DNA from 2 places in the Promicromonospora xylanilytica genome. Region 1 is predicted to be linked to the other one. Evidence: predicted binding sites of a transcription regulator. Region 1 holds the regulator's gene; the other holds the start of a gene.
The links. The regulator HspR, encoded in region 1, represses chaperone genes until heat shock. The targets are predictions, from matches to a motif close to AAGTTGAGTCNNNNNGACTCAACTT.
Positions count from the first base shown of each region.

Region 1 (15,430 bases):
ACCAGTGAACCGACGGCGGTGGTGGCACCGGGCGCCATCAAGGCCACCAACCCGGGTATCAACGGGGCCGTGCGGGTGGGCAGCACGCTGCGCGCGCTGTCCGGCTCGTGGACGTCGGGCACGCGGTTCAAGTACCAGTGGAAGGTGAACGGGGCCGCGATCTCCGGCGCCACCGGGTTCACCTTCGTGCCGCGGTGGTCCGACCGGGGCAAGCAGCTCACCGTGACGGTCACCGGTACACGCGCCGGATACGTCGGCGCGAGCAGGACCAGCGCCGCCAAGGCGGTCGGCTTCGGGGTGTTCGCGCAGGGGCGGCCTCGCGTCGTCGGTCAGCCCGCACCAGGTGCCACGCTCAGGGTGTCCGCACCGCCCTCGTCGCCGTCGGCCACGACCACCTCCTACCAGTGGCGGGTGGACGGCTGGCCGCTCCGCAAGGCGACCAAGTCCTCCTTCGTGATCCCCTCGACGTGGAAGGGCCGCAGCATCTCCGTGTCGGTGACCCGGAAGCGGGCCGGATTCACGACGAAGACGGCCACCTCGACGGGCCGGACCATCGGCACCAGGTTCTCCGCCGTGCCGAAACCGCGGATCGTGGGCACCAGTCGCGTCGGGTCCACCGTCCGCGTCAGCACGGGGACATGGCGTCCCGGGGCCTACCTCACCTATCAGTGGTATTCGAACGGCGTGCCGATCTCCGGCGCGACCGGCACGAGCTACCGGATCGCCGGGCAGCATCTGGGCAAGAAGCTCACCGTGGTGGTGACCGGCCGCAAGGCCGGCCGTGCGACCACCGACTCGGGCAGCGCCGCCGTGCCGGTCTACCGGCCGAGCACCACGATCCCCGCCGACGCGTGGTTCTTCGTCGGGTCTGACAGCGTGCCTGCGGCGACGTACACGGCTCAGGGCGGGTCGCGGGACTGCGTCTGGGAGCGGCTGAACGGCGCGGACCGGGTACTGGGCGGGGACTACGGGTCCGGGCAGCGCGTCGTCACGGTGCTGGGCACCGACGGCTCGTTCCGGTCGCAGGACTGCGGTACCTGGGTCAAGCACTATGCGGGCATGACCAAGCGGCGGATGAACACGCCGAAGAACGGTGTGTACGTGCTGGGCGACCAGCTGGAGCGCGGCACCTACATGACGCCCGGTCCGGCCACAGCCGGTGGGACCTGCTACTACGGCTTCATCAAGGCGTTCACCGGTCTGGCGGACCGCTCCCACCTCGCCGGCCACCGCATCGTCGACGAGGCCACGACGATCACCATGCCGTCGACGGCCAAGGGCTTCGAGACCAGCGGTTGCTACTGGTACCGCGTCGGCTGACGCACCGTCCGCCGTCGCTCCGGCTCACCACCAGTGGCCGGCGCGGCGGCGCGATAGCGTCGCCCGCATGACGACCGCAGCCCGCCTCACCGCACTCCTCGAGAAGCACCCCGTCTGGGACGGCCACAACGACCTCCCGTGGGCGCTCCGTGAGCAGTCGTCCTACGACCTCTCCGCGCTCGACATCGCCCAGCGGCTCACCACCACCCACACCGACCTGCCGCGCCTGCGCGACGGGGGAGTCGGCGCCCAGTTCTGGTCCGTCTACGTGCCCGCCCAGCTCCAGGGCGGTGCCGCCGTGACCGCGACGCTCGAGCAGATCGACTGCGTGCACCGCATGGTCCAGAAGTACCCGGACACGCTCCGGCTCGCCCTGACCGCCGACGACGTCGAGCAGGCATGGCGCGACGGGCGGATCGCCTCCCTCATGGGCGCCGAGGGCGGCCACTCCATCGACGAGTCCCTCGCCGTGCTGCGCATGCTGTACGCGCTCGGGGTGCGCTACATGACGCTCACGCACAACGACAACGTGCCGTGGGCCGACTCCGCCACCGACGACGAGGTGCTGGGCGGCCTCTCCCCGTTCGGCGAGGACGTCGTGCGCGAGATGAACCGCCTCGGCATGCTCGTCGACCTCTCGCACACGTCGGCGGGCACCATGCGCCACGCGCTGCGCGTCACCTCGTCCCCGGTCATGTTCAGCCACTCGAGCGCTCGTGCCGTCTGCGACGTCCCGCGCAACGTGCCCGACGACGTCCTGGGCGCCCTCGCGACCAACGGCGGCGTCTGCATGGTGACGTTCGTGCCGCAGTTCGTGTCGCCCGCCGTCGCCGCCTGGCGGGCAGAAGGCGCCGAGGCAGCCGCCGCCGAGGGGATCAAGAACACCGACATCGGCGCGTTCGAGCCCTTCATGCGGCAGTGGCGGGCCGGGCACCCCCAGCCGCGCACCACGCTGTCCGACGTCGTCGCCCACGTCGAGCACGTCCGCGAGGTCGCCGGCGTCGACCACGTCGGCCTGGGCGGCGACTACGACGGCACGCCCAGCCTGCCCGAGGGGCTCGAGGACGTGACGGGATACCCGGCGCTGCTCGCGGCGCTCGCGGACAACGGCTGGTCCGACGCCGACCTCGGCAAGCTGGCCAGCGGAAACATGCTGCGCGTGCTCCGGGAGGCCGAGCGCGCGGCCGCGCCGACCGGACGCTGACTCAGCCCCGGACGCCGGCTCAGCCGGGGAGCTGGACCACCTTGCGCTGGAAGCCCAGTGCCACCTTCTGCAGGGACTCGAGCGGCTCCTGCTCGTTGTGGTAGCTGATCTGCCGCAGCATCGAGCCGGACGAGGCGAGCAGCGCGACGATCACGTCGCGCGCGTCCTCCCGCGTCTCGAGCGCCTCCTGCAGCAGGTCCTGGACGTGAGGTGATCTGAGACCGTCTTCCTCGGGATCGAGCAGAGCTGTCAGGAGCGCAATGGACAACGAGCTTCCGTGGATGCTTGCCATGGTGGTCTCCCCCCGTCGGGGCCCGGGGTTCCCGGGCATCAGGCACCCGCGGGCCGGGCCCGCGGGGTACTCGTCCGACGCCCCACCCCCTGTGGCCTCGGTCGTGCACCCTTGTGTACCGCAGGTCCGGGCGTCGCGCCTGTTGACGTGGGCGAAAAACGTCCTCAGTCGTGCAGGATCAGCTGGAACAGGACGTGGTCCTGCCACTGCCCGCCGATCTTCAGATAGCTGGGCGCGAAGCCGATCCGCTCGAACCCGGCCCTGGCCAGCACGGCCTGCGACGCCTCGTTGTGCGGGAGCGTCGCGGCCTGCAGCCGGTGCAGGCCCAGCTCGTCCCGCGCGTGGGCGACGAGCGCCTCGATGGCGCGGGTCATCAGGCCCTGGCCGGTGAACCGGGCGTCGAGCCAGTAGCCGACGTGCCCGTTGTCGAACGCGCCGCGCACGATGTCGGTGAGGTTCAGCCTGCCCACGATCTCCCCGTCGGCCTCCAGCACCGTGTGCAGCGCGCGACCCGTGGAGTTCTCCAGGACCTGCGCCCAGAGCCGCTCCTTGTGCCACTCCTCGGTGTAGAACTCCTCGGGCCGGGCAGGGTCCCACGGGGCGAGGTGCTCGCGGTTGCGGGCGTAGCCGTGTGCGAGCGCCACGGCGTCGTCCTTGGTCAGCTCGCGCAGCGTGACGTCGTCGGTCAGGGCGATCTCTAAGGGCATGGCGAACACGATAATCCGGTCCCGGCCAGGCGCGGCCGACGACCTGACCGGGTATCCGCCGCGCGCCGGAACTTTCCGGCCACGGTGAATGTTGAGTGAAGTGGGCTCAACTTTGGCGGTGCGGGCTTGCTTCTCCGTGAGCTCCCGCTTAAGTTGAGTGCAGAAGACTCAATCTGTCGTAGGAAGGCAGCAATATGGCACGCGCAGTAGGAATCGACCTCGGCACCACGAACTCGGTGGTGTCGGTCCTCGAAGGTGGCGAGCCCACCGTGATCGCCAACGCGGAGGGCTCGCGGACCACCCCGTCGGTGGTCGCGTTCTCCAAGACGGGCGAGGTCCTCGTGGGTGAGGTCGCCAAGCGCCAGGCGGTCACCAACGTGGACCGCACCATCTCGTCGGTCAAGCGTCACATGGGTACCGACTGGTCCCAGGACATCGACGACAAGAAGTACACCCCGCAGGAGATCTCCGCCCGCATCCTCGGCAAGCTCAAGCGCGACGCGGAGGAGTACCTCGGCGAGCCCGTCACGGAGGCCGTGATCACGGTCCCCGCGTACTTCAACGACGCCGAGCGCCAGGCGACGAAGGACGCCGGCCAGATCGCCGGCCTCGACGTCAAGCGCATCGTCAACGAGCCCACCGCCGCTGCCCTCGCCTACGGTCTGGACAAGGGCAAGGAGGACGAGCTCATCCTGGTCTTCGACCTCGGTGGCGGCACGTTCGACGTCTCCCTGCTCGAGGTGGGCAAGGACGAGGACGACTTCTCGACCATCCAGGTGCGCGCCACGTCCGGTGACAACCGGCTCGGCGGCGACGACTGGGACTTCCGCGTCGTGGAGCACCTCATCAAGCAGGTGAAGAACTCCTCCGGCGTCGACCTGTCCAAGGACAAGATCGCGCTGCAGCGTCTGCGCGAGGCCGCGGAGCAGGCCAAGAAGGAGCTCTCGTCCGCGACGAGCACCAACATCTCGATGCAGTACCTCTCGATGAGCGAGAACGGCCCCATCCACCTGGACGAGAAGCTCACGCGCGCTCAGTTCCAGCAGATGACGCAGGACCTCATCGACCGCACCAAGGCGCCGTTCCACGCGGTCATCCGTGACGCCGGCATCTCGGTCTCCGACATCGACCACGTCGTGCTCGTGGGTGGCTCCACCCGCATGCCCGCCGTGACCGAGGTCATCAAGGAGCTCACGGGTGGCCGCGAGCCGAACAAGGGCGTGAACCCGGACGAGGTCGTCGCCGTCGGCGCCGCCCTGCAGGCCGGCGTCATCTCCGGCGACCGCAAGGACGTCCTGCTGATCGACGTCACCCCGCTGTCCCTCGGTATCGAGACCAAGGGTGGCGTGATGACCAAGCTCATCGAGCGCAACACGGCCATCCCGACCAAGCGCAGCGAGGTCTTCTCCACGGCTGACGACAACCAGCCGTCCGTGGCGATCCAGGTGTTCCAGGGCGAGCGCGAGTTCACCCGCGACAACAAGCCGCTGGGCGTCTTCGAGCTCACCGGTATCGCGCCGGCCCCGCGCGGCGTGCCGCAGATCGAGGTCACGTTCGACATCGACGCGAACGGCATCGTGCACGTGTCCGCCAAGGACCGTGGCACGGGCATGGAGCAGTCGATGAAGATCACCGGCGGCTCGGCCCTCCCCAAGGAGGACATCGACCGCATGGTCAAGGACGCCGAGCTGCACGCCGAGGAGGACAAGAAGCGTCGCGAGGACGCGGACACCCGCAACCAGGCCGAGACCTTCGCGTACTCCATGGAGAAGCAGATCACGGACAACCGCGACAAGCTCCCGGCCGAGGTCGTCACCGAGGTCGAGGCGGACATCGCCGCGGTCAAGTCCGCGCTCGAGGGCGAGGACTCGGAGGCCGTGAAGACCTCGTACGAGAAGCTCGGCGCCTCCTCGCAGAAGATCGGCGAGGCCCTGTACTCCGCCGAGCAGCCCGCCGCGCAGGGCGCGGAGGGTGGCCCGCAGACGGCGAACGCACAGTCCGCCCCGGAGGAGGACGTCGTCGACGCCGAGATCGTGGACGATGAGGACGAGCGCAAGTGACCGAAGAGAACCCGCAGGGACCTCCCGAGCCCGAGGGCTCGGAGGAGCACCCCTTCCAGTTCACGGACAAGCGCAAGGTGAACAACTCCGGCGAGCAGAGCCGGCCGGCGAAGCCGTCCGAGCCCGCGGCGACGGACGAGGCCGCGGCGACGGACGAGGCCGCGGCGACGGACGAGGCCGCGGCGACGGACGAGGCCGCGGCGACGGACGAGGCCGCGGCGACGGACGAGGCCGCGGCGACGGACGAGGCCGCGGCGACGGACGAGGCCGCCGAGGGCGAGCAGCCTTCCTCCGGCGACCCGCTGGAGGGGCTCGACTTCGAGCCGTCCGGCGACGCCGCGGAGGCCTCGGAGGTCCTCAAGGCGAAGGCCGAGGCCGCCGAGCACCTGGACGCGCTGCAGCGTGAGCGAGCCAGCTTCACGAACTACCGCAACCGGGCGCTGCGTGACCAGGACGCGGCGCGGGACCGGGGCGTGCAGGACGTGCTGGTCGCACTGATGCCCGTGCTCGACGACATCGAGCGCGCCAAGCAGCACGGCGAGCTGAGCGGTCCCATGGCGGCGATCGCGGAGAAGCTCGACCAGAGCCTGCAGAAGTTCGGCATCGAGCGCTACGGCACGGTGGGCGAGGAGTTCGACCCCACGGTGCACGAGGCGCTCATGCACTCGACCGACGCTGACGCGACGGCGGCCACCGTGAACCTCGTGGTGGAGCCGGGCTACAAGATCGGCGACAAGGTGGTCCGGGCGGCACGAGTGGGCGTCGTCGGACCGGAGTGATCTCTCGGTGGTCGAGCCTGTCGAGGCGGGAGTCTCGGCGGGCTCGGCCACCGGTATCGACGCGGAAGGAGGTGCCATGACCGGTCAGGACTGGATGGAGAAGGACTTCTACGCCGTGCTGGGCGTGTCCAAGGACGCCGACGACGCGGCCATCAAGAGGGCCTATCGCAAGCTGGCGCGCCAGTACCACCCCGATCAGAACCAGGGCAACGCCTCCGCGGAGTCCAGGTTCAAGGAGATCGGCGAGGCCTACGCCGTGCTGTCCGACCCGGAGCAGCGCCGTCAGTACGACGCCGTGCGTGCCATGGCGGGCGGTGCACGCTTCTCCGCCGGTCCGGGGGGCGCCGGGGCGGGTGGCTTCGAGGACATCATGGGCGCCATGTTCGGTGGCGGCCAGGGCCCCGCAGGGCGGGGCGGTCCCCGCGTGCGGTACTCCCAGGGTGGCAACGCGGGTCCCGGCTTCGAGGACATCCTCGGCTCGATGTTCGGCGCGAACCGCTCGGGCTACGGCTCGGCCGGCCCCACGGGGTTCACCGCGCCGACCCAGGGCGCCGACATCGTCGCGCAGGTCACCCTGCCGTTCCGTGCGGCCGTCGAGGGCACGACCGCTGAGCTGGAGGTCAACGGCCGGACCATCACGGCCCGGATCCCCGCGGGTATCAACGACGGCAAGAAGCTCCGCCTCCGTGGCAAGGGCAAGCCGGGCGTCGGTGGTGGCCCCGCGGGCGACCTGGTGGTCACGGTGCACGTGACGCCGCATCCGGTCTGGACGCTGGACGGTCTTGACCTGCGGATGACGGTGCCCGTCACGTTCGCGGAGGCCGCGCTCGGCACCACGCTGAAGGTGCCGACGCTCGACGGCGCGACCGTGCGGCTGAAGGTGCCGGCGGGGACCCCCTCGGGCCGGGCCCTCCGCGTCAAGGGGCGGGGCGTGCAGACGGCGACGGCGAACGGCGACCTGCTCGTGAGCGTTCAGGTGGTCGTGCCGCAGAAGCTCAGCAAGAAGGCCAGGCAGGCGCTCGAGTCGTTTGCCGCGGAGAGCGACGGCGAGGACGTGCGCGCAGGGCTGGCCGAGCGGGCGGCGGAATGACCATCGGCGCGGTGGGGCATATGTCCCACCGCGCCGAGGTCGGTTAGCCTGCCCGCACGCACAAGCGAACGAGACATGGGGAGGAGCACATGGTTGACGACGACGCACCCGTGCTTACCGTCTCCAAGGCGGCCGCTCTCGCGGGAATGCATCCCCAGACCCTGCGGCAGTACGACCGGCTCGGCCTGGTGGTACCGCGCCGCACCCGTGGCCGCGGCCGCCGGTACTCCCGCCGGGACGTGGCGCGCCTGCTGCAGGTGCAGCGGCTCGCGCAGGTCGAGGGCATCAACCTCGCCGGGATCAAGCGCATCCTCGACCTGGAGGCGCACGTCTCCGTGCTCGAGGAACGCCTCGGTGACCTGCTGATGCGGGTCCAGGAGGAGGGCCGTGTGTTCGCGGCGGGCCCGGACGCCGGCGATGTCGTGGTGGTGCAGCGCGGCCAGCGGGTCCGTAGCGCCGCCATGCGCGTCGACCTCGAGCACCGAGGTGTGGGCGGCGGTGCGGTCGTCCTCTGGCGGCCGGCACCGCGCCGCGAGAGCTGAGCACCCGCCCTCGCGCGACCGGAATTTCGGCAACGCAATTCTTTCTTTAATGGGGAGGATTGGCGCGGGTATAGGTAAGGCATTCCTTGCTCTACGCGTTCTGCATTTCCGGAATAGGATCTTCCTGTTGGAGATGTCCACCGCACCACGCGAGGAGCCAACCATGAGCACGCTGATGGAGATGCCGGAGGTCGCCGAGTGCTCGATCGACGGCTGCGGCTACAACCACGACCACGGCTGCCACGCAGGAGCCGTCACCATCGCGGGGCACAGGGGCGACGCCTCCTGCGCCACGTTCATCCCGCTGAGCACCAAGGGCGGTCTCGAGAAGGTCATCGCGCACGTCGGCGCCTGCCAGCGCGGCGAGTGCACGCACAACGACAACCTGGAGTGCAGCGCCCCCTCGATCCGGGTGGGCGCCGGCCCGGAGGACCCAGGGCACGCGGACTGCCTCACCTTTGAGGAACGCTGACCTGACCCGTACGCAGTCGGAGCGCCCGCTCGGCGATGAGCGGGCGCTCCGCTGTGGGTGCCTGGTCGTGCGGGGGCTCAGGGGGTTCGAGGACCTCAGCGAGCCAGGTGGTCCAGCAGCAGCAAGGCGTCGTCGTGCGTCCCGGGCAGGCGCTCCACCCAGACCCTGGTCGGCCGGCGTACCTCCGTGGTGAGACCGAGCACCTCGGCGTTGCGCTCCACGACGCGGCGCAGCGACTGACCCAGCTCCGCGGTCGTCGGGCCGCGCTCGCACAGCACCACGAAGGTGCCGTCGTCGACGGCGGCCATCGGGTGGCCCTCGCCGAAGACCTGGTGCAGCGTGCGGCCGATGGCGGCGGAGCGCGCGAGCCGCTGCCACGTGTCCAGGCTGTCGAGGCCGACGTCGAGCACGAGCAGGCAGTGGGAGGCGCCCGCTGTGGTGCCCGAGCGTTGCGCCGTGCCGTAGGTCTCGCGCAGCCGCTCGCCCAGGTACTCGCCCGTCGGTAGACCGGTCGACGGGTCGTGCGTGGCCACCTGGTACGGCACGCGCTCGCGCGCGCCGACCCAGCCGATGGCCGCGGCGCGCAGTGCGCCGACGTCGGTGGGCCGACCGAACGCCGCGTAGAGGCAGGCGACATCGTCGAGGGCCTCGGTGATGCCCGCGCCCACGTCCGCCCGCGCCGCGCCAAGACGTTCCGCGGGCGCGATCACGCCGCGGCCCTCGGCCAGTGCCTCGGCCAGCGCTTCCGCGGCAGGATGCTCCCAGTCGTTCGGCCGGATCCAGACCGACGCAAGACTGGTTGCGCGCCACCGCTCACGCAGGTCATGTACACGCACCCGCGCCTCCTGCTGTGACTCGCTCATGATGAAGGGACCCTCACGGTGATACATCATGACGCACCTTCGGCGGTGGTGTACCGCACTTCACCCCAATCCGATGGGGGAAATGTTTTTTCCACCCCTAAAACGCCGGTGTGGCTCTATAGTCTTTGGCAGGACACAGCCGAGAGTCTGGGTAGACGTGAAGCAAGCCGAGAGCAGCACGGGGGGCACTCCGAGCGACGCGGAACTGATCCTGCAGGTCAGGTCAGGTGACCGCGACGCTTTTGGCGTGCTCTACGCGCGGCACGCGGCGGCCGCTCGCGCGCTCGCGCGGCAGTACGTCTCACCCGCCGACGCCGACGACGTGGTCGCGGACGCGTTCAGCAAGCTGTTCGAGATGCTTCGTCGCGGCGCCGGACCAGACACCGGGTTCCGTCCCTACCTGTACACCGTGGTCCGCCACCGGTCGTTCGACGTCTCCAGGGGAGCCGCCCGTACGCGCCCCAGCACGGACGACGAGATCGAGTCGGTGCTCGGCAGGGTCGCCTCCCAGGACGACCCGGCGCTCGCCGGCTTCGAACGCAGCGTGGTCTCCAGGGCCTACTTCGACCTGCCCGAGCGGTGGCGCGAGGTGCTCTGGTACGTGCTGGTCGACGACCTGAAGCCCGCGCAGGTGGCGCCGGTGCTCGGTCTCAGCCCCAACGGTGTCTCCGCCCTGCTCTACCGTGCGAAGGAAGCGCTGCGCGCCGGGTACCTGCAGCAGCACCTGACGCACGCGCCGTCGGACACCTGCCGCTCCGTGAACCCGCTCCTCGGTGGCTACGTACGCGACAGCCTGTCCAAGCGGGAGACCGCGAAGATCGACGACCATCTCGGGACGTGCGGCACGTGCAGCGCCCTCGTGCTCGAGCTGCACGACGTGGCGCACGGCATGAAGACCGTCATCGCCCCGCTGGTGCTCGGCGCCGGCGGTCTCGCCCTCGTCGGGGCCGGTGCCCCGATCGGTGGCCTGGTCGCCGCGGCGAAGGCCGGTGCGGGCGCGGCGGCCGGCAGCGCCCCGACGGCGACCGCGACGGTGGGCGTCGCCTCGACGGGCACGTTCTCCGGGGCCGTGTCGTCAGCGGTCTCGGCAACGGCCAGCGCCGTCTCGGCGACCGCTGGTGCGGTGGCGTCCGCCGCCGCGGCCGCCACGGGTGGCAGCGTGGCGGCCGGCGCGCTCGCCGTCGCCGCCGTCGGCATGGTCGCGGCGCTGCAGATCGCCGCACCTCCCGCCGCCGAGCCCGTGCTCGCGGACCAGGTGATCACCACGACGGACGGCCAGGCGCTGCCGGAGGCCGAGGACGTCCAGGGCAGGCCCGTCCTCCCGACCGACGTCGAGCCGGGCGAGGGCACCAGCACGAGCACGAGCACGTACCTCGTCGTCGACTACGCGGACGCCTCGAAGCCGCTGGCGCCCCGGGAGCCCCAGAAGCTGGGCCTCACGGTCGAGAACACCGGCGACACCGCGACCACCGGTACCCAGCTGCAGATCACGCTCCCCCAGGGGCTGAACGTGGTGCGGCCGGACGGCCCGTTCGGCACCGGTGTCGGCAGCGTGCTGGCGACGTCCGTGGAGCCGAGCGAGGGAACCGGCACGCCGTCGTCCGGGCCGACCGCCGGCACCGGCGACGCCACGCAAGCACCCACGAGCGCCGACAGCGCGAGCGAGCCGGAGTCCGACGCAGACGCCGGGGCAGGCGTACCCGACACGTCCGGCGAGACGCAGGCGATGCCGAGCTCGTCTCCCAGCGCGCCGCCCACCGTGGGGCCGATCCCGGACGACGGCCCGGCCGCCTGCATGCCGACCGAGCAGGCGAACGTGCTGGTCTGCTCGCTCGGCGAGGTCGCACCGGGCCAGCACCACCATGTCGAGGTGCCCGTGCAGGCCAACTCCGGCGGCGACTACCCGGTCGGTGCGGAGGTCTGGGCCGACGGCATGGAGCACGTCGCGATCAACCTTCCCGGCCGCACGGTGGCGGCCTTTGGTCCTGAGCTGTCCGCGGCGAGCGACGACGTCTCGCTCGCGAGCCCTGGCACCGCCGCGCTGCCGGTCCGGGTGGTCAGCACGGGTGACCGCGCGGTCTCCGCCGGCTGGTCGGTCGAGGTGACGCTCCCCGAGGGCGTCCGGCCCACCACGTCGCAGCCCGAGCTGTCCTGCGCGGCCGGCGCGCTGCCCGGTGCGTGGCTCTGCGCGCCGCTCGCCGGGACGGTCCCGGCGGCCCTGGAACCCGGCGACACCCTGGACACCACGCTGAACGTCACGACGGCCGCCGACGCGTCGTCGGCGACGCCCACGGTGCTCGGTGCCGCGAACGTCCGTCCGGTCGTCCCCAAGGGGCACGCCCGCTCCGCCTCGGCCACACTGGCCGTCACGTCGGCGTGGGCGAACGCCGGCGCCGGTGCCGGTGCGGTCGGCGCCTCCTGCCTCGCCGAAGGCGGAGCCGGCACGGCGAACGCCGTCGTGACGGGCGCGTACACCAACACGACGCAGCACACGGTGCGCGTCGCGCTCGAGGCGGCCGGTGGCAGTGCCTCCTCCGGGAAGGACGTTGCCCCCGGCTCGTCCACGCAGCTCACCGTCCCCGACGGCCTGCGGGTCCCGGCGGGCCAGGCGGTCTTCGTGCTGGCCACCGTGGTGGACGGGAAGACCTACACGACACGTGTTCCAGCGGGCGACCACAAGGCGGCGGACTGCTACGCGCCCGCGTGGGGCACACAGACGAGCGCGAAGACCTACAACGCGGGCGGCACCGTCGGCGTGGAAGGCACCGTGACCAACACGTCGGACGAGTCGCTGACCGTCGTCATGGCGGTCCCGGTGGGCGACACCGTCCTGGAGTCCCCGGGCCGCCCCGTGGCGCCGGGTGGCACCGTCAACCTGACCGTGAACACGAACCGCACCCACCTGGAGAAGGGCGACGTCACGTTCCGCCTCTCGCGGAGCGGGGTGGACACCGACGGCGACCGGCCCGCCGGCCCGGTCGTGCCGCAGACGAACCCGAAGGCGCCCCATGGCGGCGCCCTGATCGCGCCGGCGAGCGGCGACGCACCGGTCGCGGGAGGCGCCTGCGTGTTCGACGCCCAGCAGGACCGTTCGGTGCGGACGTTCGTCGTCACGGCCGACAACACGGGTTCGACCCTTCCCGTGCGGTTCCACGTCGGGGACGTGACCAAGACCGTCCCGGCGGGGGAGGTCATGTCGATCGAGTACCCGGTCGTCTGGGGCACCGGGACCGCGACCCTCACGGCGGCGGGCAAGACGCTCAGGACGATGGACGTCGCGTTCGAGTCGTGCGCCCAGCTCACCTGGCCCGAGACGGTCTCGGTCGACACCGCCGCGCAGTGCGCGGACCACAACGTGCGCCTCACGGCGACGGTGAACAACGGGTCGGGACGTGACTGGCTGGGTGTGCTGGTCCGCGACAGCAGCGGCGAGGTCGGTCCCGAGCAGCAGGTCGCCGCGGGCGGGGCCACCACGCTCGAGCTCATCAGGGAGACCGCGATCAGCCGCGAGGGCAACGTCACGGTGCGGCTCACCCGTCAGCTCGAGGGGCGCGGCCACACGGTGGAGCAGTCGTTCTTCGTCGACGGCAAGGTCTGCATCGGCGACGTGTGCGAGCCGACGCCGGCCGCGCCCGCCGCTACCTCCGCGCTCACGCCCGAGACGCAGCGGCCGCGCTGGCCGTGGTTCGCGGAGTGCAGCAGCCGGCCCGCCGACGAGGCCTGACGCCCCGGGCTCAGACGATGCCGTACAGGCGGTCGCCAGCGTCACCCAGACCGGGCACGATGTAGGCCCGCTCGTCGAGACGCTCGTCGACCGCGGCGACGACGACGGTCAGGTTCAGCCGGTCGCCCACGTGCTCCTCGAGCGCCTGGATGCCCTCGGGGGCGGCCAGCAGGCAGACCGCGGTCACCTCGCGGGCGCCGCGCTCCAGCACGTAGTCGATGGCCGCGACCAGCGTGCCGCCGGTGGCGAGCATCGGGTCGATGAGGAAGACGTGCCGACCCGTGAGATCGTCGGGCAGGCGGTTGGCGTAGGTGACGGCCTTGAACGTCTCCTCGTCACGCACGAGGCCGAGGAACCCGACCTCCGCCGTCGGGAGCAGGCGGCTCATGCCGTCGAGCATGCCCAGCCCGGCCCGGAGGATCGGCACCACGAGCGGCGGCGGCGACGCGAGTCGGGTGCCCGTCATGGTGGTGACCGGCGTCCGCACCTCGTGCGGCTCGGTGACGATGTCGCGCGTGGCCTCGTAGGCCAGCAGCGTGACGAGCTCGTCGACCAGCAGGCGGAAGGTGGGTGAGGCGGTGGTCTCGTCCCGCAGGACGGTCAGCTTGTGGGCGACCAGCGGGTGATCGACGACGTGGAGGCGCATGGGCCCAACGCTACCGGGCGGCACCCCGCAGGGACCGCGGGGCGCCTCGAAACGTTGCCAGCGCCACACCGCCCGTCCTCACCCGGTTGGCGGACGCAGGGGTCACTAGGGTGACCTGTGTGTCTGACTGGTCAGCGGGACTGAGCGCCCTGAGCGCGGCCGAACGCCGCGCGCACTGGGAGAGCTGGATGGGCGTGGCCCTCGACGAGGCCCGGCGGGCCCTCGACACCGGCGACGTACCGGTCGGTGCGCTGGTGCTCGACGAGTCGGGACGGGTGATCGGCGTCGGGCACAACGAACGAGAGGCGACGGGGGACCCGACCGCCCACGCCGAGGTGCTAGCGATGCGGGCCGCGGCGGCGGCCCGGGGCGAGTGGCGGCTGGACGGCTGCACGCTCGTGGTCACCCTGGAGCCGTGCCCGATGTGCGCGGGCGCGCTGGTCCAGGCGAGGGTGGGACGGCTCGTCCTCGGCGCCTGGGACCCGAAGGCCGGCGCCACCGGATCCGTGTGGGACCTGGTGCGCGACCAGCGCGCGCTGCACGAGGTCGAGGTGCTCGGCGGCCTGCGCGAGGTGGAGTGCGGGGCGCTGCTCCGCGAGTTCTTCGAGGTGCGGCGGGGCTAGCCGCTGCGCCGCCGTCAGACCTGTGGCAAACGCGGAGTGCAGCTGGTCGAGCAGCGTGCGCACCCGGTGCGTCGATGCAAGAGGATCTCGGGTCAGCGGGGTGCCGCCTTGTGCGAAATGGAACACAGAGCGGCGCCGTGGGGCCTCCCTCGGCATACCCTCGTAGGCGTGTTCCCTCAAGCTCGACCCACCACGTGGAACCCTGAACCCGTCGAGGTCGCCCGCACCACCGTGGACGACGCCGTCGAGGTGCTGACCGGCCTGCGGTTCACCGCGCTCACGGGTGCCGGCATCTCGACGGACTCCGGCATCCCCGACTACCGGGGGCCCGACTCCCCGCCCCGCAGCCCGATGACCTACCAGCAGTTCGTGGGCGACGCGGAGTTCCGCCGCCACTACTGGGCCCGTAACCACGTGGGCTGGCAGCACGTGAACCGGTCGGTGCCGAACGCGGGGCACCGGGCGCTCGTCCGGCTCGAGGAGCGTGACCTGCTCGCGGGGATCATCACGCAGAACGTGGACCTGCTGCACGAGGACGCGGGCTCCCGCAACGTCATCGACCTGCACGGACGCTACGACCGCGTGATCTGCCTGACCTGCGGCCGCGTCATCTCGCGCACGCACCTCGCCGAGCGGCTCGACGCCCTCAACCCCGGCTTCCTGGAGTCCGTGGGAGACGTCGCGGACATCGAGATCGCGCCCGACGCCGACGCCGTCATCGAGTCGACCGCGCACTTCAAGCCGGCGCCGTGCGAGTTCTGCGGGGGAGTGCTCAAGCCCGAGATCGTGTACTTCGGCGAGAACGTGCCGCGCGAGCGGGTGGAGCGGGCCTTCGCGCTGGTGGACTCCGCGGACGCGCTGCTCGTCGCCGGCTCGTCCCTGACCGTGATGAGCGGGCTGCGGTTCGTGCGGCACGCCGCGACCGAGGGCAAGCCCGTGGTGATCGTGAACCGCGGGATCACGCGGGGCGACAAGTACGCGACGGTGAAGATCGAGTCGGGCACGAGCGACGTCCTGGCCCAGCTGGCCGAGCGTCTCTGAGCGACGCGGGTCAGTGGGCGGACAGGTCCGTGATGGCGGCGTGGCCCGTGGGGGAGAGCGTCAGCAC
Region 1 is NZ_BAAGRP010000003.1:52,580-68,009, forward strand. Features, by position in the region: gene ACYVK7_RS03810 (S8 family serine peptidase) at 1-1,320, shown strand, start outside; gene ACYVK7_RS03815 (dipeptidase) at 1,388-2,524, shown strand; gene ACYVK7_RS03820 (hypothetical protein) at 2,544-2,816, opposite strand; gene ACYVK7_RS03825 (GNAT family N-acetyltransferase) at 2,981-3,523, opposite strand; gene dnaK (molecular chaperone DnaK) at 3,718-5,583, shown strand; gene grpE (nucleotide exchange factor GrpE) at 5,580-6,362, shown strand; gene ACYVK7_RS03840 (DnaJ C-terminal domain-containing protein) at 6,439-7,452, shown strand; gene ACYVK7_RS03845 (heat shock protein transcriptional repressor HspR) at 7,542-7,994, shown strand; gene ACYVK7_RS03850 (DUF1540 domain-containing protein) at 8,158-8,466, shown strand; gene ACYVK7_RS03855 (hypothetical protein) at 8,562-9,329, opposite strand; gene ACYVK7_RS03860 (RNA polymerase sigma factor) at 9,577-13,053, shown strand; gene upp (uracil phosphoribosyltransferase) at 13,064-13,699, opposite strand; gene ACYVK7_RS03870 (nucleoside deaminase) at 13,888-14,322, shown strand; gene ACYVK7_RS03875 (Sir2 family NAD-dependent protein deacetylase) at 14,554-15,363, shown strand; gene ACYVK7_RS03880 (transglutaminase-like domain-containing protein) at 15,374-15,430, opposite strand, start outside.

Region 2 (15,430 bases), on a different contig from region 1:
GATCACGACGGCGCCGATCAGCATCGACGCGATCTGCACGCCCACGACGGTCACGATCGGCACGCCGGCGTTCCGCAGCCCGTGCTTGACGAGTGCGCCCGTGAACGTGAGGCCTTTGGCGCGCGCGGTGCGCAGGAAGTCCTCACGCATGATCTCCAGCACGGCGCTGCGCACGTACCGGGTGATGATCGCGGCCTGCACGGACCCCAGCGCGACGGCGGGCAGCAGCACGTGCCGCCAGAACTCCCCGAGCCCGTCGGCGGGCGCCGTCCAGCCGCCGGAGGGCAGCCAGCCCAGCCGCACCGCGAACAGGGCCACGAGCAGCACACCCACGAGGAAGTTCGGTACGGCCACACCCACCTGGCTCACCGCGGAGAGCGTCACACCGCCGGCGCTACGGTGCCAGACGGCGGCGAGCGTGCCCACCGGCACCGCCACGACGAGAGCGATCAGCATGCCGAGGAGCACGAGGATGCCGGTGACCTGGACCCGGTCCGCGACCAGCGGCGTCAGGTCCTGCGCCGTCACGTAGCTGGTGCCGAGGTCCCCGGTGACCAGGCCGCCGACCCACTCGAGGTACTGGGCGAGCAGCGGCCCGTCCGTGCCGTGCTCGGCGCGCCAGGCCGCGAGCGCCTCCGGCGACGCCTCGATCCCGAGCGCGACGACCGCCGGGTCGCCGGGCAGCACCCGCAGCAGCACGAAGATCGCCGCTGTCGCCACGAGGAGCGTGGCGACGAGCTGGGCGAGGTGCGAGGCGAGATGTCTGGCCACGGGTTGTCTCCGGCGTCCCGCCGCGTCAGCCGTCCGACCAGCGCAGGCCGGTGAGGTCCATGGACTCCGTGGTGGCGTTCGCGGCGATGCCCGTCAGGCGGGCGTCCGCCACCACCGTGTTGGGGAACAGGAACAGCGGGTCGCTCGCCGCGTCGTCGACGATCATCCTTGCGACCTGCTGCATGCCCGCGACGTACGTGTCGGGGCTGCCCCGGTCCGCCTCCTCGGCGAGCTGGGCGAGCTCCGGGTTGTCGTAGCCGATGTAGTAGTCGGGGTCGCCGAAGATCGTCAGCAGGTCCCTGGCCTCGGTGTGGAGGATCACGGACATCTGGTAGTCGTGCTTGGTGAACACCTTGTCGAGCCAGACGGCGGGAAACTCCGCGGGCACGATGGTCGCGTCGATGCCGACGTCCTGGAGCTGGGACACGACGACCTGGGCCACGGCCTCGGCGTAGGGGCGGGTCGGGACGTCGAACGTGATGCTGAGGTCCTCGGCGCCTGCCTCCTTCAGCAGCTCCCTGGCCTGGTCGGGGTCGTAGGGGTAGGCGCCGGTCAGGTCCTGGTAGTACGGGTCGGTGGGCGGCACCATCGAGCCGATGAGCTGGCCGTGGCCCGCCCACGCCGTGTCGAGCACGGCCTGCCGGTCGATCGCGTGCATGACGGCACGGCGGACCCTGAGGTCGTCGAAGGGCGGCTCGGCGTTGTTCAGTGCGAGCAGGACCTCGCCGGTCGACGTGCCGTCGATGACCTGCAGGTCCTCGTCCTGCTCGAGCCCGGCCAGCAGGTCGGGGGTCTGCAGGTTGTACGCCATGTCGATGTCGCCGGCGCGGACGGCGTTGGCCTGGGCGTTGGCGTCCGCGAAGTAGCGCACGGTGACGTCGGTGATCGCGGGCGGATCGCCCCAGTAGTCGTCACGGGCGGCGAGCGTGATGTGCTCACCGGTCGCGACCTCCTCGACCGTGTAGGGGCCGGTGCCGACGGCCTCGGTGGCCAGGTCGGCGGACAGGTCGTCGGGGAACATGGCGCCGACGGACGTGCCCATGTCGAACAGCCACGCGTTGCTCGGGCGCTCCAGGGTCACCGCGACCTCGGTGTCGCTCTTCGCCTCGGCGCGCTCCACCACGTCCATCTTGGACTTGAGGCTCAGCGTCCAGTCCTCCTTGACCCGGTCGATCGAGGCCACGACGTCGTCCGCGGTGAACCGTGTGCCGTCGGAGAACGTGACGCCGTCGTGCAGCGTGAAGGTGTAGACGGTGCGGTCGCCGTTGACCTCCCAGGACCTGGCGAGCTGGGGCTGGACGTCGCCTTCCTGGTCGATGGTCACGAGGCCCTCGTACACGTTGTTCATCAGCAGCTGCGGGATGGCCGAGCCGGACGTGGTCGTGAAGTCGAGGTTGGTCGGTTCCCCGGTCAGGCCGACGACGACGTCGGTCCGCGCGCCGTTCTCCTCACCGGAGGAGCTGCCGGCGGTGCACGCCCCGAGGAGCGCCACGGAGGTCAGTACGGCGACGGTGCCGGCGGCGCGGCGCCTGGTGAGGATCTGCACGAAGCAAGGGTAGTCGGGGTGAACCTCACGGTTGCCAGGGCCCGAGAAGTGCGGCGGGAATCACAGCTGCGCCTTCCTGGCGCCGGCCACTTGCACGGCGGCCGTTCTGACTTCGGTCGGTTGCACGGCAGCGGTTCTGACTTCGGTCGCTTGCACGGCGGCCGTTCTGACTTCGGTCGGTTGCTCTGAGATCGGTCGTTTGATTGACCGATCTCAGAGCAAGCGACCGAAGTCATTCTCTGTGCCGTGCAAGGGACCGAAGTCGGGGATGTGGCAGCGGACAGTCGGACATCCTGTTGCCCCACGTACGCTGACCACGTGCGCCTCGTCACCTGGAACGTCAACTCCATCCGCACGCGGGTCGACCGCGTGCTCGCCTTTCTCGACCGGTCCGACGCCGACGTGCTGGCGGTCCAGGAGACCAAGTGCCGGGACGACCAGTTCCCTGCGGCCGCGTTCGAGGCCGCCGGGTACGAGGTGGCGCACTTCGGGCTCTCGCAGTGGAACGGTGTGGCGATCGTGTCGAGGGTCGGCCTGGCCGACGTCACCACCCAGTTCCCGGGACAGCCGGGGTTCGCGAAGGCGGTCATCGAGGACGACCAGGACCCGCTGCTCGACGTCGTGCCGCCGATCGAGGCGCGGGCGATCGGCGCGACCTGCGGCGGCGTCCGGGTGTGGAGCCTGTACGTACCCCATGGCCGCGCGCTCGGCGACCCCCACTACACGTACAAGCTCGCCTGGCTGGAGGCCCTGCGTGCCTCGGCACAGACCTGGGCGAGCCAGGGGGACGCCGTCGCGCTCATGGGCGACTGGAACGTGATCCCGCTCGACACCGACGTGTACGACGCCACGGCGTTCGAGGGCAAGACCCACGTGTCCCCGCCGGAGCGGGCCGCGTTCGACGCATTCGGTGACGCCGGGTACACCGAGCTGACACGGAAGTTCCTCCCCGCGGAGCACACCTACACCTACTGGGACTATCAGCAGCTCGCCTTCCCCCGGAACAAGGGGCTGCGGATCGACTTCTGCTGGGCGTCGCCCGCGCTCGCCGGCCGGGCGTCCGGGGCCGTCATCGACCGGGACGAGCGCAAGGGAAAGGGCGCCTCGGACCACGTGCCCGTAATCGTCGACCTGACCGACTGACACCTCGCTGTACGGGTCAGGGCGCCTTGAGGTTCCACCCATGATGGGGAAATCAGCGGGTGAAATTGTCCATAAATGGAGCCCACTGGTCATCGGTGTCGTCCCGGTGCCAGGGTCGTTGCCGAATGTCGGTAAGTTAACCTGCATGACGTCGACGCCCGACCAGTCCCCGGCCGCCACCGAAGTCGACATGGTCCCCGCCACGGATCCTGTCGAGACGGCGTCCGCGGTCGAGGCGGAGCCGGGCACCGCACCCGACACGGCCGAGGCAGGCGGCGAGTCCGCCTCCGGCGCGGAGGAGCCCGAGCGGCCGGACGGCGGTCCGGACGACGGTCCGGACGGCGGAAGCGTGCCGCCGAACGACGACGCCCCCCCGGACACCGCAGGAGCCGCTGAGGCGGAGGCCGCGGCAGCCGACGAGGCGACGGCTGAGGACGCTGCTGTGGAGGCTGCTGAGGAGCCGACGGCGGGCGCCACACCAGGCTCCCCGGAGCCCGCACCGCAGGCCGGCCCGGAGCCGGACGCCGTCGCACCCACCGCAGGGACCGCCGCGGAAGCCGAGCCGGTCGCGCAGAGCGAGCCCGTCACGGCAACCACGCAGGTGGAACCTGTCGACGCGGCCGTCGAGCCGACCACCACGGCGGCGACGCCGGACGCAACGCCCGCCGAGGCAGCGGCGCCCGCCGAAGCCACGACGCCCGCACCCGGGGCGCCCGCCGCGCCGGACGAGGAGGCGCCCGCGAACGCGGAGGCGGCAGTCGAGTCCCCGACGCCACCGGCCGCTCCGGAAGTGCCGAACCGGCCGAAGCCCTCCGCGGCACCGACGGAAGAGATCAGCATCGTGCCGCCGGCAGCGCAGCCGCCCGCACCCGCCGAGCCGGCTCCACCCGCCCAGGACGCGAAGCCCGCGACCCCGTCACCGGCCGCTGAGGCGTCCGCGGCGGACGGCACCAGCGAAGCGGAAGAATCCGGCACCGGCGACGCAACCAGCACCAGCGACGCGCCCAGCACCAGCGCCGGCAAGGCACCCGGCAGCGACGAGCCGCTCGACTTCAAGGCGCTCTCGTTCGCCGCCATCACGGCGGCGCACAAGAAGGCGCTCGGGCCCCGCACGGTCGCAGGCGAGGCCGAAGCCGGCGAGGCAGAAGCCAGCAAGACAGAGACCGGCAAGACAGAGACCAGCAAGACAGAGACCGGCGAGGCGGAAGCCGCCGAGGACCACGAAGCCGCCAAGGACCACGAGGCCGAGGGCCAGGCCCCTGCCGAGGACACGGCCGCCGCGGCGCCCGCCGGGGCACCCGGAGCGGAGGACGCCGCGGCGGAGCCCGCGGCCGACGAGTCGCGCGCCGAGCAGGCGGAGCTCTTCGCGCCGCCCGCCGCGTTCGCCCCGGTCCCTGCCGCTCCGCCCAGCCCGTTCCCCTCCCCCGGAACGGCGCCGCAGTACCAGCCCCACCCGCCGGGACAGGGCTCCGGGCCGCAGCAACCGCCGTCGCCGTTCCCCGCGGCCCGCAACAGCTCCGCGCAGACATTCCCAGCCGTGCACGGCTACGCCCCCGAGGCCTCCTACGCCGGCTGGCACCCGCCGACGCCGGCTGAGGAGACCGCCAAGCGTCGCCGGATCACCTTGATCGGCGGCGCGGCCGCGGCTGTCGTCGCCGTGGTGGTCGTCGTCACCATCATCGCGAACGTGGTGAGCAAGCAGCAGTGGGAACCCATCGAGGCGATGATCGCGGAACCCCGGGAGGTGCACCCGCTGCAGCTGGTGCTCGGGTCGTGCGTCGAGTCGATCCCCGAGGACGGCGAGGTCTCCCAGGTGCTCGCCGTTCCTTGCGACGCCTCGCACACCGCCCAGGTGGTGGGCCGCACCGACTTCGCCGACGCCGCCGTCTGGCCGGGTCGGGACGAGGTCGACAAGCGGGTGGCCCAGGTGTGCGGCACCAAGCAGCTCGGCCCTATCGCGCGGACGAGCCCTCTCGCCGACTCCGTGAGCTATGTGGTCTGGGGTCCCAGCGCGGAGTCGTGGGACGACGGTGACCGGGTCGGCCTGTGCCTCGCGACCACCGCCGAGCCGATCACGCAGGATCTGCTGCAGTGACCGGCACAGTCGCCGGTGTCCGTCCGGCGCAGCCCTCGAGCAGAGTCTGACCCAGCGGGGTCAGGGCGTGGATCACGGTGTTGCGTTCACGCCCGCTGGTGATGAGGCCCGCGTTGCGCAGCACCGTCGCGTGCTCCGACGCCGACGCGGGTGAGATCGCCAGCCGGTGCGCGATCTCGCTGGTCGTGGCCCCGGTGCCGAGCACGCGCAGCACCGCGGCCCTGGTGCGGCCGAGGAGTGCGGTGAGCTGACGTCCGCCGTCGAGCCGGGACTCCACGCTGCGCTCGGGCCCTACGGGTTCGCGCACGATCGGGTAGATCAGCACGGGCGGCAGCTCGGCGTCCGCCAGGGTGATCGGGACCCGCACGCAGAAGTACGACGGGATGATCAGCAGGCCACGCCCGGCGAGGTGCACGTCCCGTTCGGCGACGGTCGCGACCGTGAGGACCGGGTGCTGCCACCGGATCGAAGGGTGCAGGGTGCGGAGCGCCAGCTCCGTGCCGCCCTCCATCCACGCACGGGTCCGGGTCGCGCGGTCGACGTCGACCGCGGCGCGGATGCCGCTCCAGTACGGCGCCACCGCGTGCTCGTAGTAGGCGCGCAGAGCGACGCCGAGCCCGCGCACCGCCGGTGCGGAACCGTCGGCGAGGTCGCGCATCCAGAGCTGCGGCTTGTGCCCGCGCGCCAGCAGCGCGATGTCGTTGCTCAGCCGCTTCCGCGGGGTGGACAGCACCGCGTCGAGCCCGGACTCGAAGTCGTCGGTGCCCGTCACCGGCGTGAGGAAGTCCGGCGAGTACCCGCGCGGTGGCGTCAGCCGCAGCAGCATCCGGGCTGCGGGCCCCATCCCGGACAGCACCCGCTGCCGCCACGGCCCGAACAGCATGCTGCCCGGACGCTGGTTCACCACGTGGGCGCTGAGCAGCACCTCCCACAGAGGGTCCGGGCCCGGAGCGATCCGGACCCGGGCTAGATCATCCGAAGTGAAGTGGAACCGCAGCATCAGGCCCTCCCTGACCGTCTGCCCTTCCGGTGGCCCCCGTCGGCTCGCCCCCCGCGCGCCTTGACCGTGCGGGGACCGTGCGCGGCACACCGCGCACGGTCTCACCCCGCACACACAGAGGGACGCGCGAGATTTCTGGTTCTGGGCGGTCGGGCTCTCACCTTCACAACACCATCACACGGCGGTGTCCGGCGGTCACTCGCCGGAACCGATCGCACGGTCGTTCCCTCGTGCCCCCAGGATCGCAGGCGGATGCCATGCTCCACATCGACCGATCTGCGTAATCCCGTGTACGCCGATCGACGTACACGCAGACCGCTCGATCACACGGTCAGCGCCTTGCGGTCGAGAGCCAGGCCGTCGCCGCCGTCCGCCCTGTCCACGACCACGGTGTCGCCGTCGGACACCTCACCGGCGAGCAGCAGCCGCGCCAGGCGGTCGCCGATCTCGCGCTGCACCAGACGACGCAGCGGACGGGCGCCGTACGCCGGGTCGAAACCCTCCAGCGCGAGCCACTCCCGGGCTGCCTCCGTGACATCGAGGGTGATGCGCCGGTCCTCCAGCCGCTTCGCGAAGGCGCCGACCTGCAGCTCGACGATGCTGCCGAGCTCGGCCAGAGTCAGCGCGTCGAAGACGACCACGTCATCGAGCCGGTTGAGGAACTCGGGCTTGAACGACGCCCGCACGGCCGTCATCACGGACTCGCGCCGCTCCTCGTCCGACAGCATCGGTTCCACGAGGAACTGCGAGCCGAGGTTCGACGTCAGGACGAGGATCGTGTTGCGGAAGTCGACGGTGCGGCCCTGGCCGTCGGTGAGGCGGCCGTCGTCGAGCACCTGGAGCAGCACGTCGAAGACCTCGGGGTGCGCCTTCTCCACCTCGTCCAGCAGCACCACCGAGTAGGGCCGCCGCCGGACCGCCTCCGTGAGCTGACCGCCCTCCTCGTACCCGACGTAGCCCGGAGGCGCGCCCACGAGCCGGGCGACGGAGTGCTTCTCGCCGTACTCGGACATGTCGATGCGCACCATGGCGCGCTCGTCGTCGAACAGGAAGTCGGCGAGCGCCTTGGCGAGCTCCGTCTTGCCCACGCCGGTGGGGCCGAGGAACAGGAAGGAGCCGGTGGGCCGGTCCGGGTCCGAGACGCCGGCCCTGGTGCGGCGCACGGCGTCGGACACCGCGGCCACCGCGGTCCGCTGCCCGATGAGGCGCGCGCCGAGGACCTCCTCCATGTGCAGGAGCTTCTCCGACTCGCCCTGCAGCATGCGCCCCGCCGGGATGCCGGTCCAGGCCGCGACCACCTCGGCGATCTCGTCCGCGCCCACCTTGTCGGCGATCATCGGCGCGGTCTCTGCCGGTGCGACGAGCGGGTCGCCGGCGGTCGAACCCGCCGAGCCCTGGCTCGTCGCCTCCGCCTCCTCTGCCGCGACGAGCTCCTTCTCGACCACAGGGATGTCGCCGTACCGGATGCGTGCGGCACCCTCGAGGTCGCCCTCGCGCAGCTTGCGCTCGGCGTCGGTCCGCAGCTCGTCGAGGCGCGCTCGCAGGTCACCGACGCGGTTGTGCCCCGCCTTCTCGGACTCCCAGCGTGCGGTGAGTGCGGCGAGCGCCTCGCGACGGTCCGCGAGGTCGGCCCGGAGACGCTGCAGGCGCTCCTCGGAGGCGGCGTCCTCCGACTCGGAGAGCACCACCTCTTCCATCTCCAGGCGAGTGACGGCGCGCTGCAGCTCGTCGATCTCCACGGGGGAGGAGTCGAGCTCCATGCGCAGCCGGGACGCGGCCTCGTCGACCAGGTCGATCGCCTTGTCGGGGAGCTGCCGTCCGGAGATGTACCGGTCGGAGAGCGAGGCGGCGGCGACGAGCGCCGAGTCGGCGATGGTCACCTTGTGGTGCGCCTCGTAGCGTTCCTTGAGCCCGCGCAGGATCGCGACCGTGTCCTCGACCGACGGCTCGCCCACGAAGACCTGCTGGAAGCGGCGTTCCAGGGCGGGGTCCTTCTCGATGTGCTCCCGGTACTCGTCGAGCGTGGTCGCGCCCACCATGCGCAGCTCGCCGCGCGCGAGCATCGGCTTGAGCATGTTGCCCGCGTCCATCGCGCCCTCACCGCCGGCCCCCGCACCGACCACGGTGTGCAGCTCGTCGATGAAGGTGACCACCTCGCCGTCCGACGCGGTGATCTCCTCGAGGACCGCCTTGAGGCGCTCCTCGAACTCACCGCGGTACTTCGCTCCCGCCACCATCGAGGCCAGGTCCAGCGCGACCAGCCGCTTGTCCTTCAGGGACTCCGGCACGTCGCCCGCGACGACCCGCTGGGCCAGCCCCTCGACGACGGCGGTCTTGCCGACGCCGGGCTCACCGATGAGCACGGGGTTGTTCTTGGTGCGGCGGCTCAGCACCTGGATCACGCGGCGGATCTCGGAGTCGCGACCGATCACCGGGTCCAGCTTGCCGTCCCTGGCACGCTGCGTCAGGTCGGTGCCGTACTGCTCCAGTGCCTTGTACGTGCCTTCGGGGTTGGGGCTGGTGACCCGGCCGGATCCCCGGACGGCGGGCAGCGCCGCACGCAGGGCGTCGGCGGTCGCCCCGGCGTCGGACAGGGTGCGAGCCGCTGCGGACTGGCCGGCCGCTATCGCGATGAGCAGGTGCTCCGTGGAGACGTACTCGTCGCCCAGCCCCTGCGCCTCCTTCGCCGCCAGGTCCAGGACCGTCGCCATCGCCCGGCTCGCGCTCGGCTGGGCGGTGCTCGCCCCGCTGGCCTGGGGCAGCGCGATCAGAGCCGCGCGCACCTGCTGGCCGATCGCCTGCGCGTTCGCACCGACCGCGTCGAGCAGGCCCGTGGCCACGCCGCGCTCCTGCTGGAGCAGCGAGGCGAGCAGGTGGACCGGCTCGAGCTGCGGGTTGCCGGCCGCCGACGCCGACTGGATGGCGTCGCCGATCGCCTGCTGCGACATGGTCGTGAACTTGGTGTCCATGAGGCCTCCCAGGGATGCTGAAGTCTGTACGAGATGAAACGGGGTCAAAGTTGAGTCTATTCCACTCAACCTTGGAATTCACTGTAGCGCCCGCCACCCACACTCGTACCGTTCTCGCATGAACACCCAGGTCATCGTTCTCAACGGCGGATCGAGCTCCGGGAAGTCCGCGATAGCGCGCAGCCTCCAGGCCGGTCTCCCGGACGCGTGGCTGTCGCTCAGCATCGACACCCTCGTGGACGCGATGCCGACCCGCCTGACGTCCGGCGGCGACGGCATCGGGTTCGCGGACGACGGCGGCGTCGACGTCGGCGAGGAGTTCATGGCGCTGCAGGACGCCTGGATCACCGGGCTCGTCGCCATGGCCCGCGCGGGTGCGCACCTGGTGGTTGACGACGTCTTCCTCGGTGGCGCCCGGTCCCAGCAGCGCTGGCTGGACGCCCTCGGCGACGTGCCGACGCTCTGGGTCGGCGTGCGCTGCTCCGCCGCGGAGGCCGGGCGCCGCGAGGCCGCGCGCGGCGACCGCGTGGCGGGCATGGCAGCGAAGCAGGCGGACGTGGTCCACGAGGATGTCGCCTACGACCTGGAGGTCGACACCACGAGCACCGGGCCGGAGGACTGCGCGCGGACCATCGCGGCGCACCTGAGATCATCGCGGGGTGACCGACCAGACTGACGACTCCCTGACTCCACCCCGCGCCGCCGTCGTCGGGATCGTCGGCGGGGCCTTCTCAGGCCTGTTCGGCCTGGGCGGCGGCATCGTGATGGTGCCGCTCCTGACCTCGCTCGGCGGGCTGACGCAGCGCCGGGCCAGCGCCTACTCGCTCGCGGCGATCCTCCCGGCGGCGATCGTCGGCTCGATCCCCTACCTGACGCACGACGCCGTCGACCTGATCGCGGCGGGGCTGCTCGTCGTCGGTGCCGTGACCGGCGCCGTGGTCGGAGCACGGCTGCTCGCCCGCGTCCCGGAGACCCTGCTGCGCTGGCTCTTCGTCGGGGTGCTCGTCGCGGGGATCGTGCGGTCGGTGCTGGACGCGTTCGGGGAACCGCCGTCCGTGGACAGCGCACAGGGCGTCCCCAGCCTGCTCGACGGGGCAGGGATGGTGGGCCTGGGCCTGGTCATGGGCATCGCGTCCGGGCTGCTGGGCATCGGTGGAGGACAGCTCGCCGTGCCAGGCCTGTCCGCCCTGTTCGACTTCGCGCCGGCCCTGGCCAAGGGCACGTCGCTGGTCGCCATGATCCCGACCGCCGTCTCCGGGACCTGGGTCAACGCACGCAACCGCCTGGTCCACCTGCGCACGGCGGCGATCATCGGGCTGGTGGCGTCGGTCTTCTCCTTCGGCGGCGCGAGCCTGTCCGTCGCCCTGCCCGACGACGTCGCGTCGATAGCCTTCGCCGTGCTGCTCGTGTTCGCCCTGGCGCAGCAGGTGCGCAAGGCCCTCCAGAAGCGATAGGGCCGCCCGATAGGTCTCGACGTCCTCCGACCACCCGACGTTCTGCCGATCATCTGCCAGGTACCGTGCTCAGCACCGCCGCGCACTCCGCCGCGACCGCCACGGCCACGTCCCGCACCGTGTCGTCGCCGTGCTCAGGGACCACGCGCTGCACCGCGCCCTCGGCGAGCAGGTCGACCGCGCGCACGTGCTGCGCCTCGGCCAGCTCCGCCGCGTGCACCATGTCCCCGTGCACGATGACGCTCGCGCCCTCGGGCGGCAGCGGCGACAGCCAGGCGTGCTCCGCGGCGATCACGGTCCGCGCGGGCAGCAGCGCGAGCGCCCCGCCGCCGCAGCCCTGGCCGAGGATCACCGACAGCGTGGGCACGGTCATCTGGGTGAGCGCCGCCATGCAGCGCGCGATCTCGCCGGCGATGGCACCTTCCTCAGCGGACTGCGAGAGCTCGGCGCCGGGGGTGTCGATCACGGCGACCAGGGGCAGCCGCAGCTCCTCGGCGAGTCCCATCGCGCGCCGCGCCACCCGCAGCGCGGCGGGACCCATCGGCGTCCGGTCGGACTGCCGGGTCCGGTCCTGGCCGACCACCACGCAGGGCTGCCCGTCCAGTCGCGTGAGCGCCACCAGCATCGACTCGTCGCGCTCGCCCTCGTCCGTGCCGGAGAGCCGGACCGTGCCCGACGCGCCGTACCGGAGCACGTCCCGCACCCCGACCCGGCCGTCGGCCCGGGTCCGCAGCACGGAGTCCCACGCCGACGTCGTCCCGGAGGGCTCTCCCCGCCGGCGGGGGAGCGCCGGCGCCGACGGCGGGTCCACCAGCACCGCGAGCGTTCGATCGACCAGCGCCGGCAGGTTCTCCGGTGCGACGACGCCGTCGAGCACCCCCTTGGCGGCGAGGTTCTCGGCGGACTGGACGCCTTCGGGCAGCGCTGCGCCGGTCAGCGCCTCGACGACGCGCGGCCCGAGGAACCCGACGAGTGCGCCGGGTTCCGCCACGGTGAGGTGCGCGAGCGAGCCCCACGACGCGTAGACGCCGCCGGTGGTGGGGTGCCGCAGGTACACGAGGTAGGGCAGACCGGCGTCGCGGTGGTCCATGACGGCGCGGGAGATCTCGACCATGCGGAGGAACGCGGGGGTGCCTTCCTGCATCCTGGTGCCGCCCGACGCCGTCGTGGCGAGGAGGGGCAGCCGTTCCGCGGTGGCCCGCCGCACGGCGGCGGTGATGCGCCGCGCGGCGGCCCGGCCGATGGAGCCGCCGAGGAACCGGAACTCGTTGACGACGACCACGACGGGGCGTCCGCGGACGTGGCCACGGCCGGTGAGCACCGACTCGTCGGTGCCCGCCTTCTCGGCCGCCGCGGCGAGCACCGCTCGGTACGGGGCCGGGTGCCCGGACGTGTCGACCGGTTCGTCCCAGGACTCGAAGCTGCCCGGGTCGAGCACCAGGTCGAGCAGCTCACGCGCGGTCCACCGGCGGGTCATGACCCTGCTCTCGGCTCACCCGGCACCGGCTCGTCGAGCCAGGCCCGGATCCGGGTGGCGTGCTCGTCCAGGACCGGGGGTGCCTGGTGGTCGCGCCGGGTGACCTCGTCGCCGGACGGGTCGAAGAACCGCAGCGGCGGGCCGGGCAGCGTCACCGCGCCGAGGCTGGTGTGCTGCACGTCGACGAGGAGGCCCTGGCTCGCCGTCTGCTCCCACGCGTACACCTCGTCGAGGGTACGCACCCGACCCGCCGGGATCCCGGCGTCGGCGAGCCGGCTCAGCAGCACGTCGGCGTCGAGGTCGGCGAAGGCCGCCTCGACCAGCTCGACGACCTGGTCGCGGTGGGCCACCCGCTCGGCGTTGCTCCGCAGGCCCTCCGCGTCGGCGTCGAGCCCGAAGGCCAGGCAGAACCGCTGCCACAGCACCTCGGACCCGACGGCGATCTGGACGGCGCCGTCACGGCAGCGGAACAGGCCGTACGGCGCGATGGAAGGGTGGTGGTTGCCCTGCGCGTGCCCCACCTCCCCCGCGACGGTCCACCGTGTGCCCTGGAACGCGTGCACTCCGGTGACCGCCGCCAGGAGCGACGTCCGGACGACCTGTCCCACGCCGGTGTCGTGCCGCTCGTGCAGTGCCGCGAGCACGCCGTACGCACCGTAGATCCCGGCGAGCAGGTCGCCGATCGGCACGCCGACGCGCTGCGGGTCGTCCGGACCGGACCCGGTCAGCGACATCAGGCCGGCCTCGCCCTGGGCGATCTGGTCGTACCCGGCGCGGCCGCCCTCCGGACCGTCGTGCCCGAACCCGGTGATCGAGAGCACCACCAGGCGCGGGTTGCGCTCGAGCAGGCTCTCGAGACCGAGGCCGAGCCGGTCGAGCACACCGGTCCGGAAGTTCTCCACGAGCACGTCGGCACGGTCGACGAGCGCCAGCAGGGTGGCCCGGCCCTCGTCGGACTTGAGGTCGAGGGCTATCGACTCCTTGTTCCGGTTCGCGGACAGGAAGTACGTCGACTCGCGCGCACCCTCCTCGCCCACGAACGGCGGCCCCCAGCCCCGCGTGTCGTCGCCCCGGTCGGGCACCTCCACCTTGATGACGCGGGCGCCGAGGTCGCCCAGCATCATGGTGGCGTGCGGCCCGGCGAGGGCCCTGGAGAGGTCGACGACGACGACGTCGGCCAGCGGTCCGGTCATGGCGCTCACCAGCCCGGCAGGACGAGGATCGCCCACACCAGCAGCGGCCCCACGAGCGTGACGATGCCCGCGTAGCCGAGGATCTGCTTGTAGTACGCCTGCTCCGAGATGGTGTCGGGGCGGTTGGCGAGCATCAGGGCTCCGTTCGTCGAGAAGGGGCTGACGTCGACGATCGTCGACGAGACGGCGAGGGCCGCCGCCATGGACCAGGCGCTGACGCCGCCGGTCGCGATGAGCGGTACCGCGATCGGGATGATGACCGGCAGCAGGGCCGTGGAGGAGGCGAACGCCGAGACGACGCCGCCGACGTAGCAGAGCACCAGGGCACCGATGGTGACGATGCCGAGACCCGCTGCCCAGAGGCCGATGTACTCGGGCGCGCCCGCCTCGGTGAAGACCGTCGCGTAGGTCGTCACACCCGCCACCAGCAGCACGGTGGGCCATGCGATCTGCTTGACGGCGCCCTTGTTCTGGCTCGGGGAGAGCATGGCGAGGGCGACGGCCGCCGTGATGGAGACGAACCCGATGTCCATGTCGAAGGCGAGTGCCGTCACCGCGACGGCCGCGAAGGCGAGCAGCGTCAGCACGTGGTCGCGGCGCACGCCGACGCTCCGCGTGACGGTGGCGACGCCACCCGGGCCACCTGCGGGAGCGGGCCGGCCGCCCGTGGTCAGCTCGTCGCCGGCGCGATCCGCGGCGTGCTCGCCGGCGTCGGCCGGGTCGACCCGCTCGTTCATCAGGCGACGACCGCCGAGCGCGAGGAACAGGATGACGGCCATCGCCAGGTTGAACCCGAGCGACGCGATGAAGACGGCCATCTCGGTGCCCTCGTAGCCGACGTCGGCCATGATCGAGTTGGTGATGGTGCCGTAGATGCTGATCGGGGAGAACCCGCCGCCCTGGGCGCCGTGCACCACGAACATGCCCATCATGAGCGGGTTGATCTTGTAGCGACGGGCGAAGCCGAGCGCCACCGGGCCGATGATGGCGCACGCCGCCGGGCTGGCCGCGCCGATGGCTGTCAGTACCGCGGTGACGGCGAACATGATCCAGGGGATCAGGGCCACGCGGCCACCGACCATCTTGATCGATTGCGCGACGATGAGGTCGACCGTGCCGTTGTTCTTGGCTATGGCGAACAGATACGTGACGCCGATGAGCGTCAGCACGAGGCTGGCGCTGATCCCGCCGAGCACCTCGCCGTCGTCCATGCCCAGTGCGAACACGCCGACGATCCACGCCGCGACATAGGCGAGCGCGCCCATGTTGATCGGTAGGACTGTCCCGACGACGAACAACGCGACGAGCGCGATGATCGCGATCCACTCAGGACCCATGAGTACTCCTCTTCCCATCGTGGCGGACACCTTTGACCGACGAGGCACGATGGATCAGTGGCCTAGCCAATAGGCCAGTGCGCCATCTGTCAAGTATTCTCACGGGGTGACCCCCAAGGCATCCGCCGAACTGCCGAACCCGCTGGCCCGCACCCGCCTCTACGAACAGGTGGCGGAGCAGATCACCTCCTGGATCCGGCAGAACGGCCTGAAAGCCGGCGACCGGCTGCCACCCGAGCGCGAGCTCGCCTCGCGGCTCGGCGTCAGCCGCGCGACCCTGAGCCAGGCGCTCGTCGCGCTCGAGGTGGTCGGTGTGGTCGTGGTGCGGCACGGGGACGGCACGGTGCTGACCGGCAAGCACAGCGAGAGCCGCATCGTCGAGGCGATCCGTGCGCACGCCGACCGGATGCCCGAGATCATCGACATCCGGGACGCGCTCGAGACC
Region 2 is NZ_BAAGRP010000001.1:236,265-251,694, forward strand. Features, by position in the region: gene ACYVK7_RS01060 (ABC transporter permease) at 1-771, opposite strand, end outside; gene ACYVK7_RS01065 (ABC transporter substrate-binding protein) at 797-2,317, opposite strand; gene ACYVK7_RS01070 (exodeoxyribonuclease III) at 2,636-3,460, shown strand; gene ACYVK7_RS01075 (septum formation family protein) at 3,606-5,555, shown strand; gene ACYVK7_RS01080 (ArsR/SmtB family transcription factor) at 5,533-6,555, opposite strand; gene clpB (ATP-dependent chaperone ClpB) at 6,879-9,524, opposite strand; gene cpt (chloramphenicol phosphotransferase CPT) at 9,643-10,200, shown strand; gene ACYVK7_RS01095 (sulfite exporter TauE/SafE family protein) at 10,184-10,978, shown strand; gene ACYVK7_RS01100 (carboxyl transferase domain-containing protein) at 11,028-12,455, opposite strand; gene ACYVK7_RS01105 (CaiB/BaiF CoA transferase family protein) at 12,452-13,648, opposite strand; gene ACYVK7_RS01110 (SLC13 family permease) at 13,654-14,985, opposite strand; gene ACYVK7_RS01115 (FadR/GntR family transcriptional regulator) at 15,092-15,430, shown strand, end outside.
Region 2: the regulator HspR is predicted to act here: its motif matches at 9,572-9,596, upstream of clpB (ATP-dependent chaperone ClpB).